Regions from separate parts of the Cetobacterium sp. ZOR0034 genome, predicted to be linked through region 2. Evidence: riboswitches for the same ligand, from Rfam matches in the RefSeq annotation. Region 2 holds a riboswitch; the other holds the start of a gene.
What was found. A riboswitch is a leader RNA that binds a small molecule or an ion and turns the genes downstream of it on or off. The one in region 2 is predicted to bind cobalamin.
Positions count from the first base shown of each region.

Region 1: it holds a riboswitch for cobalamin, as region 2 does, so the genes downstream of both, L992_RS00850 (TonB-dependent receptor) here and L992_RS07345 (cobyric acid synthase) in region 2, are expected to answer to the same signal.

Region 1 covers NZ_JTLI01000002.1:58,630-66,396, reverse strand. Annotated here, with positions in the region: gene L992_RS00875 (ThiF family adenylyltransferase) at 1-141, shown strand, start outside; gene L992_RS00870 (flavodoxin) at 143-646, shown strand; gene L992_RS00865 (rhodanese-like domain-containing protein) at 657-953, shown strand; gene putP (sodium/proline symporter PutP) at 1,272-2,705, shown strand; gene L992_RS00855 (methylated-DNA--[protein]-cysteine S-methyltransferase) at 2,722-3,201, opposite strand; cobalamin riboswitch at 3,318-3,486, shown strand; gene L992_RS00850 (TonB-dependent receptor) at 3,514-5,436, shown strand; gene L992_RS00845 (ABC transporter substrate-binding protein) at 5,500-6,354, shown strand; gene L992_RS00840 (TIM barrel protein) at 6,351-7,310, shown strand; gene L992_RS00835 (stage 0 sporulation family protein) at 7,437-7,767, shown strand, end outside.
Region 2 covers NZ_JTLI01000033.1:4,340-12,106, reverse strand. Annotated here, with positions in the region: gene cbiD (cobalt-precorrin-5B (C(1))-methyltransferase CbiD) at 1-2, opposite strand, end outside; gene L992_RS07365 (precorrin-8X methylmutase) at 2-646, opposite strand; gene L992_RS07360 (cobyrinate a,c-diamide synthase) at 634-1,962, opposite strand; gene cobD (threonine-phosphate decarboxylase CobD) at 1,959-3,014, opposite strand; gene cbiB (adenosylcobinamide-phosphate synthase CbiB) at 3,032-3,979, opposite strand; gene L992_RS07345 (cobyric acid synthase) at 3,976-5,463, opposite strand; cobalamin riboswitch at 5,591-5,768, opposite strand; gene L992_RS07340 (YMGG-like glycine zipper-containing protein) at 5,924-6,262, opposite strand; gene L992_RS13490 (hypothetical protein) at 6,288-6,446, opposite strand; gene L992_RS07335 (flavin reductase family protein) at 6,601-7,278, shown strand; gene L992_RS07330 (MATE family efflux transporter) at 7,351-7,767, shown strand, end outside.

The DNA.
Region 1 (7,767 bases), on a different contig from region 2:
AAACCTAAAAGTTCAGAGGGCGATAGAGCAAAACAAAATAATGTAGGAAGTATATCATTTGTACCTTCAGTTGCAGGACTTATTATAGCAAGTGAAGTGATAAAAGATATAACTGGTTTAAAGAATGGTGGAGGAAATTAATATGAAAAAAATAGGAATTTTTTATGGAACAACTTCAGGAATAACTGCTGGGATTGTTGATGAAATAGAGTTTTATTTAAGAGGACAAGATTATGAAGTTTTTGACGTAGCCAACGGAATAGATGAGATGGCAGGATTAGATAATCTTATCTTAGTTTCTCCAACTTATGGTGTAGGAGAGTTACAAAGAGATTGGGAAACTGTTTATGAGACTTTTAAAACACTTGATTTTACAGGAAAAGTTGTAGGAATTGTAGGAGTAGGAAATCAATTTGCATTTGGAGAGTCTTATGTTGGTGCTATGAGAAAACTTTATGATGTTGTAGAGAAGAATGGAGCAAAAATAGTAGGATTTACTTCAACAGTAGGATATTCTTATGAAGAAACAGAGGCTATAGTAGGAGATCAATTCGTAGGATTAGCCCTAGATGAGAGTAATCAAGATAATGAAACTCCAGATAGAATAAAAGCTTGGATAGAGGAGATTAAACCTTTATTTAATTAAGAGGAAAAAGATGCAGAAAAGAAATTATAAAACATTGATAAAAGAGGAAGTTAAAAATCTTCTTAAAGATAAAGATACTGTACTTTTAGACGTTAGAACAGAAGAGGAGTATTGGGATGAATCTTTAAATGAGACAATTAATATTCCACTTCATGAACTAGGAGAGAGAATTACCGAGTTAGATAAAAATAAAACATATATAACTTTTTGTAGAAGTGGAGTTCGTTCAAAGTCTGCAGCTCTGATTTTATTAGAAGAGGGATTTGAAAATGTGTATAATTCTGAAGAGGGAATTTTAACTTGGTAACAAAAATTTGACAAAATTATTTTCATATGGTAATATAAATAAAATAAAAATTCAAGGAGAGTTCTAATGAAAAAAAATCAAGTTATTTCTAACAATGTAAATAGACAACCCATCCCCCCTAGATAGGGATTTGTGTTTTAAGCATTAGTTTATGTTTAGATACAGATCCATTTTGTGTTACAAATTTGGATCTGTATCTAAGGGGAAATAACTTTAAAAAAAGATTATTTTTATAGGATTCTTTTAATGAGGGTCACTTAGGTACAGTTGTACTTAGGTGACCCTCTTTTTATTTAAAAAAAATTTCGGAGGAGAAAAATGATAGGAGTAGAAACATTTATAACATTTGGAGCGTATTTAATATTTTTAATAGGAGTGGGAGTTTACTTTTATGGTAAAACCTCCAGTTCAGAGGATTACTTAATCGGTGGAAGAGGAGTAGGAAGTTGGGTAACTGCATTATCGGCACAAGCTAGTGATATGAGTGGTTGGTTGCTTATGGGTTTACCTGGAGCTGTTTATCTTTCAGGATTTGGGGAGATTTGGGTTGTAATAGGTCTTGCAATAGGGACTTATTTAAACTGGAAGTTTATAGCACCAAAATTAAGAGTAGAAACAGAGATTGAAGATACATTGACTTTACCAACATTTTTAGAAAGAAAATTAAAAGATGATAAGGGAACTATTAGAAAAATTTTGGCTGTAGGAACACTATTTTTCTTTACAATATACTCTTCATCTGGATTAGTAGCTGCTGGAAAATTATTTGAGTCGATACTTGGAATAGATTATAAGGTGGCAGTTGTAGTCGGAGCAGTAACAATCGTTGTGTATACATTTATGGGTGGATATTTGGCATCGTGTTGGACAGATTTCTTCCAAGGAGCTCTTATGTTTATGGCAATAATAGCTGTTCCAGTAATGGCTTATTATAAAATAGGAGATTTAGAAACTGTGAAGCAAGGAATAGAGTTAAAGGGAATAACTTTTGATATATTTAAACAAGGTGGAAAGAATATTGGAGTTATGGGTATCTTATCATCTTTAGCTTGGGGATTGGGTTATTTTGGACAACCACATATTTTAGTTAGATTTATGAGTATAAGTGATGTAAAAGAGTTAAAGAAATCTAGAAGAATAGCTATGATTTGGGTATTAATATCACTAATTGGAGCTATAGCAATTGGATTATTAGGAATTCCTTTATTTAAAGAGGTAAGTCAACTTGGTGGAGATGCAGAGAAGATATTTATTTATATGATAAAAGAGTTATTTAACCCTTGGGTGGCTGGAATTTTATTAGCAGCAATACTATCTGCAATAATGTCTACAATAGATTCTCAACTATTAGTATCATCAACAACATTAACTGAAGATTTTTATGAATATATAAAAAGAGATGCTACAGATAAAGAGATTATGTTTGTAGGTAGAGTTTGTGTAGTAGTGATTGCATTACTAGCTTTATTATTTGCTCTTAATCAAAATGCTAAAGTTTTATCGCTAGTTGCATATGCTTGGGGAGGATTTGGGACAATATTTGGACCAGCAATAATAGGTGTTTTATATTTAAAAGATGTAAGTGCAAAAAGTGTTTTATCAGGAATTTTAGTGGGGACATTTGTGTTTTTAATCTGGAAAGTTATTGGATTAGATGCTTATATGTATGAGCTATTACCAGGATTTATGACAAATTTAATAACAGTTTATATAGCTGAGAAAGTATTCTGTAAAAGGGTAGTTGAAGCATAATGAAAAAGGTACAAAATTATTTTGTACCTTTTTTTTCTAAATGTAATAATTCATCCTTTAAAGTTAATCCATACGCGTAACCTGTTAATTTTCCATTACTACCAATAACTCTATGACAGGGAATAACTATGGGAATTGGATTTTTATTATTTGCCATTCCGACAGCTCTACAAGCCTTTGGATTTCCAATAGCGATGGCAATGTCTTTATATGATTTTACTTCACCATAAGGTATTTTTAAAAGAGCATTCCAAACAGATTTTTGAAATTCTGTTCCTGATGGATTTATTTTAAAAGTGAAGTATTTTCTTTTTCCGTTTAAAAACTCTTCAATCTCTTTAAAAGCTTTTTCTAAAAGTTTTGTAAGTTTAAAGGTTCTATTTGAAGAGGGATTGTTGAGTTCTATTTTTGTGACTTCTTCTTCATTTGCTTCTATTTTAAGTAATCCGAGTGGAGTATCAAAAATATAAAAATAACCTGGAACTATATTTTTCATAAGACCTCCTATTAAAACATAATTTTAGATTATACTGAAATAATAGAAAAAAATCAAGATTATTTAAAAAAACATGTTCGTTAAAAGGTTAAAACTTTTAAAAACAAAATAATTGTAGTATAATAAATTAGTATGGTTTTGAAATTAAAAGGGAATTAAGTGAGAATCTTAAACGGTCACGCCACTGTGAAATGGACGAAGATAGTAAAACCACTGGGAAACTGGGAAGGGCTATTGTTAGGATGAAGTTGAGTCAGGATACCTGCCATAAAATTTAAATCTGCGAGTGACAGAATGGGAGGATTAAAAAAAGTGAATAAAAAATTTTTATTAGGAGCATTAGTTGTTGTAGCTAATTTAGCTGTGGCAGAACAAAAAGTTGTAAAGCTAGAAGAAAGTGTTATAACGAGTGAAAATACTTTTGCAACAGTAGCAGATATTCCAAAAAATATAACTGTTTTAACGGCCGAAGAGATAGAGCAAAGAGGAGCGAAGACAGTAGCGGAAGCTTTAAAATTAGTATCGAGTGTAACTGTTAAAGAGATGGGTGGAGCAGATGCGGCTTTTGATATGAGAGGGCAAGGAGCAACAGCAAAATCAAATGTAATAGTTCTTGTAGATGGGGCACCGATAAACTCAATAGATTTATCAGGATATAAAACAAGTTCAATCCCTGTAGATAATATAGAAAGAATAGAGGTTATTCCTTCGGGAGGTTCTGTTTTATATGGAGATGGAGCGATTGGTGGAACAATAAATATTGTAACTAAAATGCCAAAGGATAAAAAGAACTATGGTAGCTTAAATAGTGAAATAGGATCATATGGGTTAAAGAAACAGCAGGCTATATATGGAACTAAGATTAACGACAAACTATCTTTAGAATTAGATTATTTAAAAAAAGAGAAAGATGGATATAGAGATTATGCTAAGGATGATTTAGAAAGTTTTGGACTTAGAACAAGATATAAGTTAGCAGATGGAGAGTTTGGATTTAAATATAATTATTCGAATAATGAGTTTAGAGCTCCTGGAAGTTTAACAAGAGAAGAGGTTGACGGAGATAGAACTCAAGTTTCAAGTAACCCGAAGACATGGAAAGTTGATGGGAAAACAGAGAAAAATGATTTTGCTGGAGATTATGTATATAATATTGATTCTAATTTAGAATTTAAATTATTAGGAACATTTACTCATGAAAGATACTCTTCAAATGGAAGTAACTATAAAACCGAGATAAAATACTTAAAACCACAATTGAAATACTCTTACTTAGATGATAGTTATGTTGTTATAGGCGGAGATATTTATAAAGGACATACAACGGATTTTGCATATGGAAATGGAAAGGCAGAAAAAGATTCATTGGGTGGATTTTTAATAAATAGTTATACTATTGATAAGTTTAGATTTACCCAAGGGTATAGAAGACAAAATATAGAGTACAATGGTTTGAAGGATGATGAAAATAAAAATAAAATAAAATATAACAAAAAATTTAAAGAGGATGCAGTTGAGCTAACAGGAAGTTATCTATATTCAGATTCAGGATCGACTTATGTAAGTTATACAACAGGATTTAGAGCTCCAAATACTGATGAGATTCGTGCTTGGGATGGAGAATATAAACCTCAAAGAACAGAAACTTATGAAGTTGGAGTAAAGGATTACATAGGAAATACATATGTTTCGACATCTGTATTCTATATTGAGACTGAGAACGAAATTTTTTATGGAAAAAATGATTCAACTGATGAGAAAAGTAATAGAAATTTAGATGGAACAAGTAAAAGAAAAGGAATCGAGGTTTCATTAGAGCACTACTTTGATAAGTTGACGATTTCAGAATCATTGACATATATGAGAACAGAGTTTAAAGATGGAAAGGATATTCCAGGGGTTCCAAATGTAAAGGGAGTATTGAACTTTAATTATAGATTTAATGATAAGTTAACTTTAAATAACTCTTGGGAGTATTATGGTAAAGCTTTTGATGCATCTGATGAAGAAAATATAAGAGAAAAAGTGAATAGTTATTTAATAAGTGGAATATCTATGTCATATGACTTTAAAGATGGATTAATTGTAAGTGTAGGAGTAAATAACCTATTTAATGAAAAATATTATGATTACATAGGATATAAAGAAGCGAGTAGTTGGGATCCAAGATTTGGAAGAGTATATTATCCAGCAGCAGAAAGAAATTATTATTTAGGAGTTAAGTACAGCTTCTAAGAAAGAGATGCTCTTTTCAAAGTTTGAAAGGGGCATTTTTCATATTATTTGAAGGAGAGGGCAATGTTAAAAAAAATAATGATATTAAACACTTTCATTTTCACAATTTGTTTTTCAAGAGTATTAGTAGATAGTACAGGAAGAGTAATTGAAATACCAGAAAATATTGAAAGAGTAATATCGACTGTACCATCTAATACAGAGATTATTGTAGACATGGGTTTAGTAGATTTGCTAATAGGGGTAGATAGTTATTCAGAAAAAGTAGATGAAAGATTAAAGGGAAAAGGTTTTTTAAGAAGTGATGATTTGAATGAGGAAAAGATAGTAGAATTAATGCCAGACTTAGTAATTTCATCTCATCATAATTTGAAAAAAGGAAAAGAAAGTTTAAAATTTTTTGATGAAGTTGGAATTCCAGTGTATGTTATTAAAAGTCCAAAATCACTTTCTGAAGTAGCGGATTCTGTAACAGAGATAGGCGAAGTTTTAAATAGAAAAGATGAGGCCCAAAAATTGAAGGATAGATTTATTGAAGAGTTGAAGATGATAGTTTCAAATAGAAATTTAGAAAATAAAAGAGTTTATTTTGAAATTTTGGATAGCCCTATATATACAACAGGAGCTGAAACTTTTTTAAACGATGCTTTAGAAAGTATAGGTGGAAGAAATATTTTTAAAAGTGAGAAGGGATGGATTTCACCACCATTAGAATCTATTCTAGAAAAAAATCCAGAAATTATATTAGTAGGCGAAGATAGAAAATATATGATAGAAGAGATATTAAAAAGAGTTGAATGGCAAGAGGTAGATGCTATAAAAAATAGAAATGTTTATTTTGTTGATGAAAGCATTAATAGACCATCAACAAGGGTTTTAAAAGCTTTAAGAGCATTAAAGGAAGTGTTGAAGAGATGATAACATTTAGTTTTGTACCCAAGAAAAATGAGCAGCAGGAGTTTGAAGTTATATATAGTCAACTTAGTCAAAAAGGTATATCGGGAATAGAAACAATTATTGGAGATCACTTGGATTTTTCAGAGTACCGAAATTATCCAGTAAAAGGAGTGCATCTTTTATATTATCCAACGTGGTTGGAATTTTGGAAAGGTGACTGGAAGAAAGTTAAAGAGGATTTTTATAATGATGAAGGGATAAAAAATTATTATAGAGGCTTTGATAAAAATATTTTGTTAGAAACATTTAAAGAGCAATTTGAAAACGCTAAAAGAATAGGAGCTAAATACATGGTTTTTCATGTGTCACATGTTCGACCTAAAGATATATTTGATTTTGATTTTGAGTATACAGATTTAGAAGTTTTAAATGAGTGTATAAAAATAATAAATGAAGTTTTTGAGGGGGAAGGTCCGTTGTTGTTATTTGAAAATCTACCTTGGCCAGGATTAAATTTTAGAAGTTATGAGATGACAAAATATTTTATTGAAAAGGTGAACTATCAAAATAAAGGGCTTCTTTTAGATTTTTCACATCTAATTTGTTTAGAGAGATCAGTAACAAATTTTAAAGAAGCTGATGATTTTATAATTGATAGAATTGAGAGGATGAAAGAGTTGAAAAACTATATATTTGGATTACATGTAAATGGAGTGAAGTTTGGAAACTATTTGGATAGTGATTTCAAAACTGAAGTTTCTAAGTGGAAAGAAGGAGATCGATTTGAAAAATTTCAAATAGAACTAAAGCACATGAAAAATATAGATCCTCATTTAGTGTATGAAGGTGGTCTAAATAAAATAATGAAACACTTACCTAATTTGAAATATATAAATTTAGAGTTAGGTTTTACATCTCTGTTAGACTTAAAAGAGAAAGTTTTAGAGCAGTTAAATTATCTCAAAATAAATTCTTAAAAGATGAAAAATATGATATACTCTATATTATAGAACGTTAAGATTTTCGCGGGAGGAAATATGGCACAAGGAAATTTAGAAATAGATAAAAATATAGATGAAACAACATTAGCAAAAGTGGATGAAATTCAAAACGAAGAACAAAAAGAACAAGAAGAGATCGTATCAGATCCAAATAAACTTTACAATATACTAGGTGTTATGTTTGAAACTACAAAGAAAAGATATAGTTTTGAAATTGTAGATGATATAGAGTATAAAAAAGGTGACAGGGTAATCGTTGACACTATAAGAGGAAAAGAGATTGGTATTGTTTATGGTGGACCTATGCAGCTTCCAGAAAGAGTATTGGTTTTACCACTAAAACCAGTTGTAAAAAAAGCAAGCGAAGAAGAGATTAAAAAATATGAGACACTTCGTTTAGAAGCGAATGAAGCTTTTAAGGTATGTAAAGAGA
Region 2 (7,767 bases):
ATTAAAATCCTTCTCTCTTATATAACTGGTATAAAATACCATGAAGAATTGATACAGCTACTGGACTTCCTCCCTTTCTTCCTTTTACGATTATATACGGAATTCCACTTCCTGGTAAAATCTCTTTTGATTCAGCTGCTCCTACAAACCCTACTGGAACTCCTACAATCAGCGCTGGTTTTTCAACCTCTCCTGAATCTATAAGTTCTTTTAATCTAAACAATGCTGTAGGTGCATTTCCAATCAGATATATATTTGTATTTGGATCCTTTGCAGCATGCTCTATTCCTACAATTGATCTTGTTACTCCTCTATCTTTAGCCTCTGCTGCAACATCTTTATCTGCTACTAATGAATATGCAGAGTAATTGAATTTATCTAATGTAATTTTGCTAAGTCCATTTACAATCATATTTGTATCACAATATATTTTTCCACCTTTTTTCAAAGCTTCTAAACAAGATTCTACTGCATCCTCAGAAAACTCTATCAAATCTGCATATTCAAAATCTGCAGTTGTATGAATTACTCTTTTTACTACAGGAAGATGCTGTGCTGAAAACTCTTCAGCCTTTTTCCCTAACTCCTCCTCTATTATCTCAAAACTTCTAATCTCTATATCTTGTGGTTTTTTTATATACGACATTTTTTTGCTCCTTCTAAAATTTCAATTAATATCTCCATATTTTTAAAAAAGTGAAGATGAGGATATCCTGCGATTAAATTTTTATTTCTATATCCACATAACCACTCTCTTCCATCTAACTTCTTTAACTTAAATTCTCTTTCACACTGTCCAACTTCATCAATTGTTGAGTAATGAAACTCATGAGCTTTCCCTTTTAAATCTTTATATTCAACATCTACATATCCAAATCGACTTATAAATAATCTACCGGTCATCTTCGTACTACAATCTATCAATTCAGCTAACGGATAAAATTTTTCGTCTAAAGTTTTTATACCCTTACTCAGGTACATAAATCCACCGCACTCTCCGTATATATATCCTCCATTTTTATGAAACTCTTTCAAAGAGATTTTAAACGATTCGTTAGATGATAATTTTTCTAAATAATTTTCTGGATAACCTCCACCAAAATATAAAAAATCAACTTCTGGAATTTTTTCATCCTCTATCGGTGAAAAGTCTACGAGTTCAGCTCCCATTCTTTTTAAAAGTTCTAAATTATCCTCGTAATAAAATGAAAAAGCTTTGTCCTTTGCTACTCCAATTTTTATTTCTGAGAATCTGTTTTCAAACTTTTTAAAAATATCTTCAAATTCAAAATCCGTTTCTATTCCAATAAGTTTTTCGAGTTTTTCAAAATCTACGGTTTTTCTGATCTCCGATTTTAACAACTCTTTTTTTTCATTTAAATCTTGGACCTCATCAGCTTGAAGTAATCCCAAATGTCTACTGCTAATTCCTAGATTTTCATCTTTTTTTAAATATCCTATACAAGGAATGTCTGTGTAACTTTCAATTGCCTCTTTCAACATAAAATACAATTTTTCACTGCTAACTCTATTTATTATAACTCCAGCAATATTGACTCTTGGATCCAACATTTTATATCCCAATACCTCTGCTGCGATACTAGTACTTTTACCTATCGCATCAACCACCAATATTACAGGAAGATTTAAAACCCTTGAAAGATGTGCAGTACTATAGTTATCCAAAGAATTTCCAAGCCCATCATAAAGCCCCATCACACCCTCAACAATAGATATTTCTTTTCTATGTTTTAAAAAACTATATTTTACTCCCTCTTCTCCCATCAAAAAAAGATCTAAATTATAACTGTTATTTCCGGTTATAAACTTATGAAAACTTGGATCGATATAATCAGGACCAACTTTAAATGGTGAAACATCTGAAAAAGCTGACATAAGAGCCATAGAAACTGTTGTCTTTCCTATCCCACTTCTTGTTCCAGCTAAAACGAATCCTTTCATTCTCCAAGCACCTTCTTTAAAGCTTCTAATACCTTTTCATTTTTCTTTCTATCTTTTATGGCAAGCCTGATATAGCTTTCATCTAAAAACATAAAGTTAGATGCATCACGAACAAGCACACCATTCTCTATCATCTTCTTTCTGAAACTTTTAGCATCATCATTTAACAACTTAACTAAGATAAAATTCGTCTCTGTTGGTGTAACTTCAATTCCTTTTAAAGCTTTTAGTTCCTCATAAAATTGAATCTTCTCTTTTTTTATCCAAGCCTCTGTCTCGTGAATGTATAGATTATCTAATAACATGGTTTTTCCTGCAATCTCTGCTACTCCATTTACACTCCAAGGTTCTCTTATATTTCTTATCTCTTCTAAAATAGCTTCATCAAAAGTTAAACCATAACCTAATCTAACCCCTGGAAGAGCAAAAAATTTAGTAAGAGCTCTTAATATAAAAATATTTTTATGCTTTAATAAAAAAGAAGTTTTATCTTTCCACCCGTCCACAAATTCTATAAACGCTTCATCTACAAATAATTTTTTATTTTTTCTTTCTAAAAAATTAGCTATCCTCTTTATTTTATCTAAATCTTGGAATTTTCCTGTTGGATTATTTGGATTACACATTACAACCACATCTTCATCAGTTATAAAATCCATTAGTAGATTCTCATTCAATGAAAAATCTTTACTCAGTGGGAAAAATTTTACATCTCTTCCTGCTGCTTTTGCTGCTCTTTCATACTCTGCAAAAGTTGGAGCTATTATAAGCACTTTTTTAGCTTTTACAGCTTTCATATATAAAAATAAAACTTCTGTGGCTCCATTTCCAACAACAACATTGTCTATTGAGCAACTATTATAGTTTGCTATAGATTGTCTCAACTCTACATAATCTATATCCGGATACTTCTCCAAAGCTTCGAAATTTTCTATAACTGCTTTCTTAAAGCTCTCCGGAACCCCTAAAGGATTTATATTAGAACTATAATCTAATACCTCTACTCCATCCTCTCTTTTCAATCTATAAATATTCCCACCATGTAAATCCATGTTCTCACATCCCATCTTTATACTAATTGTATTAAACTACTAAATAAAACAACTCCCACCAAAGATGTCATAAACATAATTTTATAACATTTTTTTATATCCTCTTTTTCAAACTCTTTTATTTTATCTCCTATTGTTGGCTTCTCATAAAGCTTTCCAAAATATCTAGTCTTTCCTCCAAACTGAACCCCAATAGCTCCTGCAAAGCTTGCTTCTGGATGGCCAGAATTTGGACTCGAATGATTTTTTCTATCTCTAAAAAATATCTTTAAAGGTTTTTTCATTCCCATTCCCAAAAGAAAAGTTGCTATTGGAATAATTAAAGCTCCTGATAATCTAGCTGGTATAAGATTAAAGAGATCATCTATTTTTGCAGATGCCATTCCAAAATCAATATACTTTTCATTTTTATATCCAACCATAGAATCTAAAGTATTTATAGCTTTATATCCCATAGCTAAAGGTAATGCTAAAGAGACTCCATCAATCATTACTAAACTTCCCAAAAAAGCATAAAACATCGGTGCTATTATCCCATCCACAGAGTTCTCAGCTATAGTTTCCATTGTACTTCTCACAACTTGAACCTCATCCATTTCGCCTGTATCTCTACTTACAAGATATGATAGCTCTTTTTGAGCTCTTTCTAAATCGCCACTTTTTAAAATTTTATAAACTTTTATACCTTCAGCTCCTAAACTTTTTGTTGCTAAAGTTGTATAAAGAAAGAAAATTTCTAAGTATTCTGAGCTTTTAGCTATATAATAAGAAGCTATTGCCGTTGTAATTATAACAACTATAGCCATAATAGCTCCCCAAAATTTTTTATTTTTAAATTTATAGATATTTTTTTCTATTATATTTATATAGTTACCTATCAATCTAACTGGATGTGGAAACCAATACGGATCTCCAAACATCAAATCTAAAACATACGCTATTAAAAATTTTAATGTGAAGCTCATACCTCGCCCTCCAAAATCTTATAAATAGCTTTCATGTCTATATTCTCTCTAAATATTTCTTCTAATTTATCTAGTTCACGAAGTCTATATTCATCAAAATCCATCTCAGACTCTTTTTTTTCAAGACCTTTCTTCTCTCTAATTTTATTTAAAATAAAATCAGAAAACTCAGTATTATCAAAAATTCCATGTAGATAAGTTCCAAATATATTTTCATTTACTGTTGCAATCAATCTATTATCCTCTGTACACGAAATCTCTTTTCCAGATGTAACTCCTTGATGAATCTCATATCCCTTTACAAAAATACTTCCCATACCTTCTAATAAACCACTGTTACCATTTAATACTCCGGAGTATTGAGTTGTAACTTTTTCCTTTTCCATGACAGTTTCTATATCTAAAAGACCTAACCCAGGTAGCTCCTTTATATCTCCTTCAATACCATACGGATCTAAAACTCTCTCTCCTAAAATTTGAAACCCTCCGCATATCCCCACAATAGGAATGCCTCTTCTAGAAAGCTTTATAATCTCTTGAGCGATCCCTTTCTCTTTTATATCTTTCAAATCATCTATGGTATTTTTAGACCCTGGAATTATTATTAAATCTTCATCTCCTAATTCATGAGCTGATGTAATATATTTTATATTTACATCCTCATTTATTGAAAGAGCATCTATATCTGTAAAGTTTGATATATGTTTCAATTTTATAACCGAAATATTTATCTCACCTTTTTTATTTTTTATTTTATTAAACTTCTCTGTAACACCATCCTCATCCTCTATGTCTAGTTCAAAGTATGGCATAACTCCTAAGATTGGAACTCCTGTTAGCTCCTCGATTTTACTTAACCCTGGTTTTAATATATCAACATTTCCTCTAAACTTATTTATAATCACACCTTTTACTCTAGCTCTTTCATCTGGTTCCATCAAGCAAATTGTCCCATAAATTGAAGCAAAGACTCCACCTCTATCAATGTCTGCAACTAAAATAACAGGCGCATCTATCATCTCAGCTAACCCCATATTAACTATATCATCTTGCTTTATATTTAATTCAACAGGACTACCAGCTCCCTCAACAACACATATTTCACTGTTATTTTTTATATAATCATATGCAAGCATTATATCTTTTTTTAACTCTGTTTTATAACTTCCATACTCTAATCCACCCATGTTTCCGATAGATTTTCCATTTACAATAACCTGAATTCTTCTATCGCCAGTTGGTTTTAGTAAAATAGGATTCATAGTATAGTGAGCATCCACTTCACAAGCTACAGCTTGTACAGCTTGAGCTCTTCCCATTTCATGCCCAGATTTTGTTATATAAGAGTTCAGTGCCATGTTTTGAGATTTAAAAGGTAATACCGCGTGTCCGTCTTTAAAAAATGCTCTACATAAGCCCGTTACTGTTATGCTCTTCCCTGCTCCTGAAGATGTCCCAACAACCATTATATTCTTATGTTTCATATATCTTTCTCCTAACTTTAATTGAAGTTTAGCGGAAATATAAAAGTGCGAAAGTGAATAAAATTTTTATAATTAGAATTGAATGTAAACAAATCTAAATATAAATCTGTTCACCGCAGATTTTATATTTTCTTAAAATATTGATGGCAGATATCCTGACTCAGATTCATCCTACTCTTAGGCCTTCCCATAAAATTACAGTGGCTTAGTCTAATTTCGTCCTCCTTACAGTGGCGGGACCGTGTGAGATTTTCACTCATCTTTCCTTTTAATCAACTTCTTGAACCATTAATACTATACATATTTATCATAATTATACATAATGATAATGTACAAGTCAATCATTTTTAAAATTTATCGTTTATAAACAAAACTAAAATAATGCATTTAAACCTATCTTTAGTCATTTGTGTTAGAGATTATAACAAAAAGAGCCTTCAATTGAAGGCTCTTTAATCTTTTAATACGGTTGACTATAATACGGTTTTGTATTTTGCTGATTATTATATTGGTTATTATATTGTGGCTGAGTATATTGTGGTTGTTGCTGGTAATACGGTTGCTGATTCACATCTTTTATCGTTTGAGTTTGATCCTGAACTGATCCAACTAATGCTCCTGCCGCTGCACCTATTCCGGCTCCTAAAAGTGTAGCCTTACTATCTCCACCGATAGCTTGCCCTAGCAATGCTCCCGCTCCTGCACCAACTGTTGTTGAGCCTATTGTATTAGAACCTACATTAGAGCAACCTGATAAAATTAAAACTGAAAATATTGATACAATTAATATCTTTTTCATTTCATTCACTCCTTTTAACTATCTATTACTCTTCCACTATTACAGTTTTATTAATCATAAACTTTATTAGTGAGAATAAAAAGAATGGTGAAGCCAATCCAAAAGTTATTACAACTAATAGTGTCCACCCTAATAAAAACAATAAACTATCCGCAAATCCAACATCACATCTTAATCTTTTCATTTTTTCACCTCTTTTTTATTTTTAGTATTCTATATTAATATAATGTTTCTTTTAATTTTACAAGCTTTTTTTTACTTTCAGAAACTAGACATCGAATAATTATTGATGTATAATAAAAAGATAAGATAAAACATTTAAAGAAAGAGGAATCAAAATGACTAAAGAACTATTTAAAGGAAGTGTAGTTTTAAATCCTGTTCCAGCTGTAGTTATTACATCTAAAAATAAAGATGGTAAAGAAAATGCTTTTACCGTTGCATGGACTGGTACTATCTGTACAAACCCACCTATGCTTTCAATTTCAATTAGACCTGAAAGATTATCATATGAATATATAAAAGAAACTATGGAGTTTACCGTTAATCTTCCAAATACTTTCCAAGTTAGAGAAACCGACTATTGTGGAGTTATATCTGGTAGAGATGTCGATAAAATAAAACATCTTGGTTTAACTTCAAAGCCAGGACATCATGTAAATTCACCCTATATCGAGGATTTTCCTATAAACATTGAATGTAAAGTTAAACAAATCATACCTCTAGGAACTCATGATTTATTTTTAGCTGAGGTTGTTGGATCTCATATAAATAAAAATATAATCGATGAAAAGGGAAAGATTCACTTCGAATGGGCTAACTTAATAAACTATTGCCACGGAGAGTATTTCCCAATGTCTAAAAAACCTATTGGACAATTTGGATTCTCAGTAGCTAAAAACCCTCTTTTAATAGAGAAATATAAACATATCAAATCTTATGTTGAATATAAAGATGAAAGAAGCGTTAGAAAACCAAAGAAAAAAATTAAAACCAAAGCAAAAAAGAAAAAATAATAATTACAAATAAAAAGAGCAGATGGGCAGCTTATAACCCATCTGCTCTTTAATTTACAAAAGGAGTGTTATATGATTCAAAAATTTAAATTTGAAAAAAGCTTTATCAAAATGTTAATGGCTCTAGCCATTCCAATCATTTTACAAAGTTTGATTACGGCATCATTAAACTTATTAGACAACATCATGGTTGGAAAACTCGGAGAAAGCGAAATTGCTGCTGTTGGATTATCCAATCAATTTTATATGATTTTCTTCTACTCAGTTGCTGGAGTTGGTATGGGTGCCTCTATCTTTATGTCACAACTTTGGGGAAAAAAGGATATTAAAAAAATTCATGAATTTTTAGATTTATCTCTTCTTATTTCCGTTGTTGTATCTATATTTTTTGCAAGTATCGCCATACTATTTCCAGAAAACATAATACATATTTTCTTAAAGGATCCAGTAGTTACACAACTTGGTGTCAGTTATCTTAGAACCGTTGCA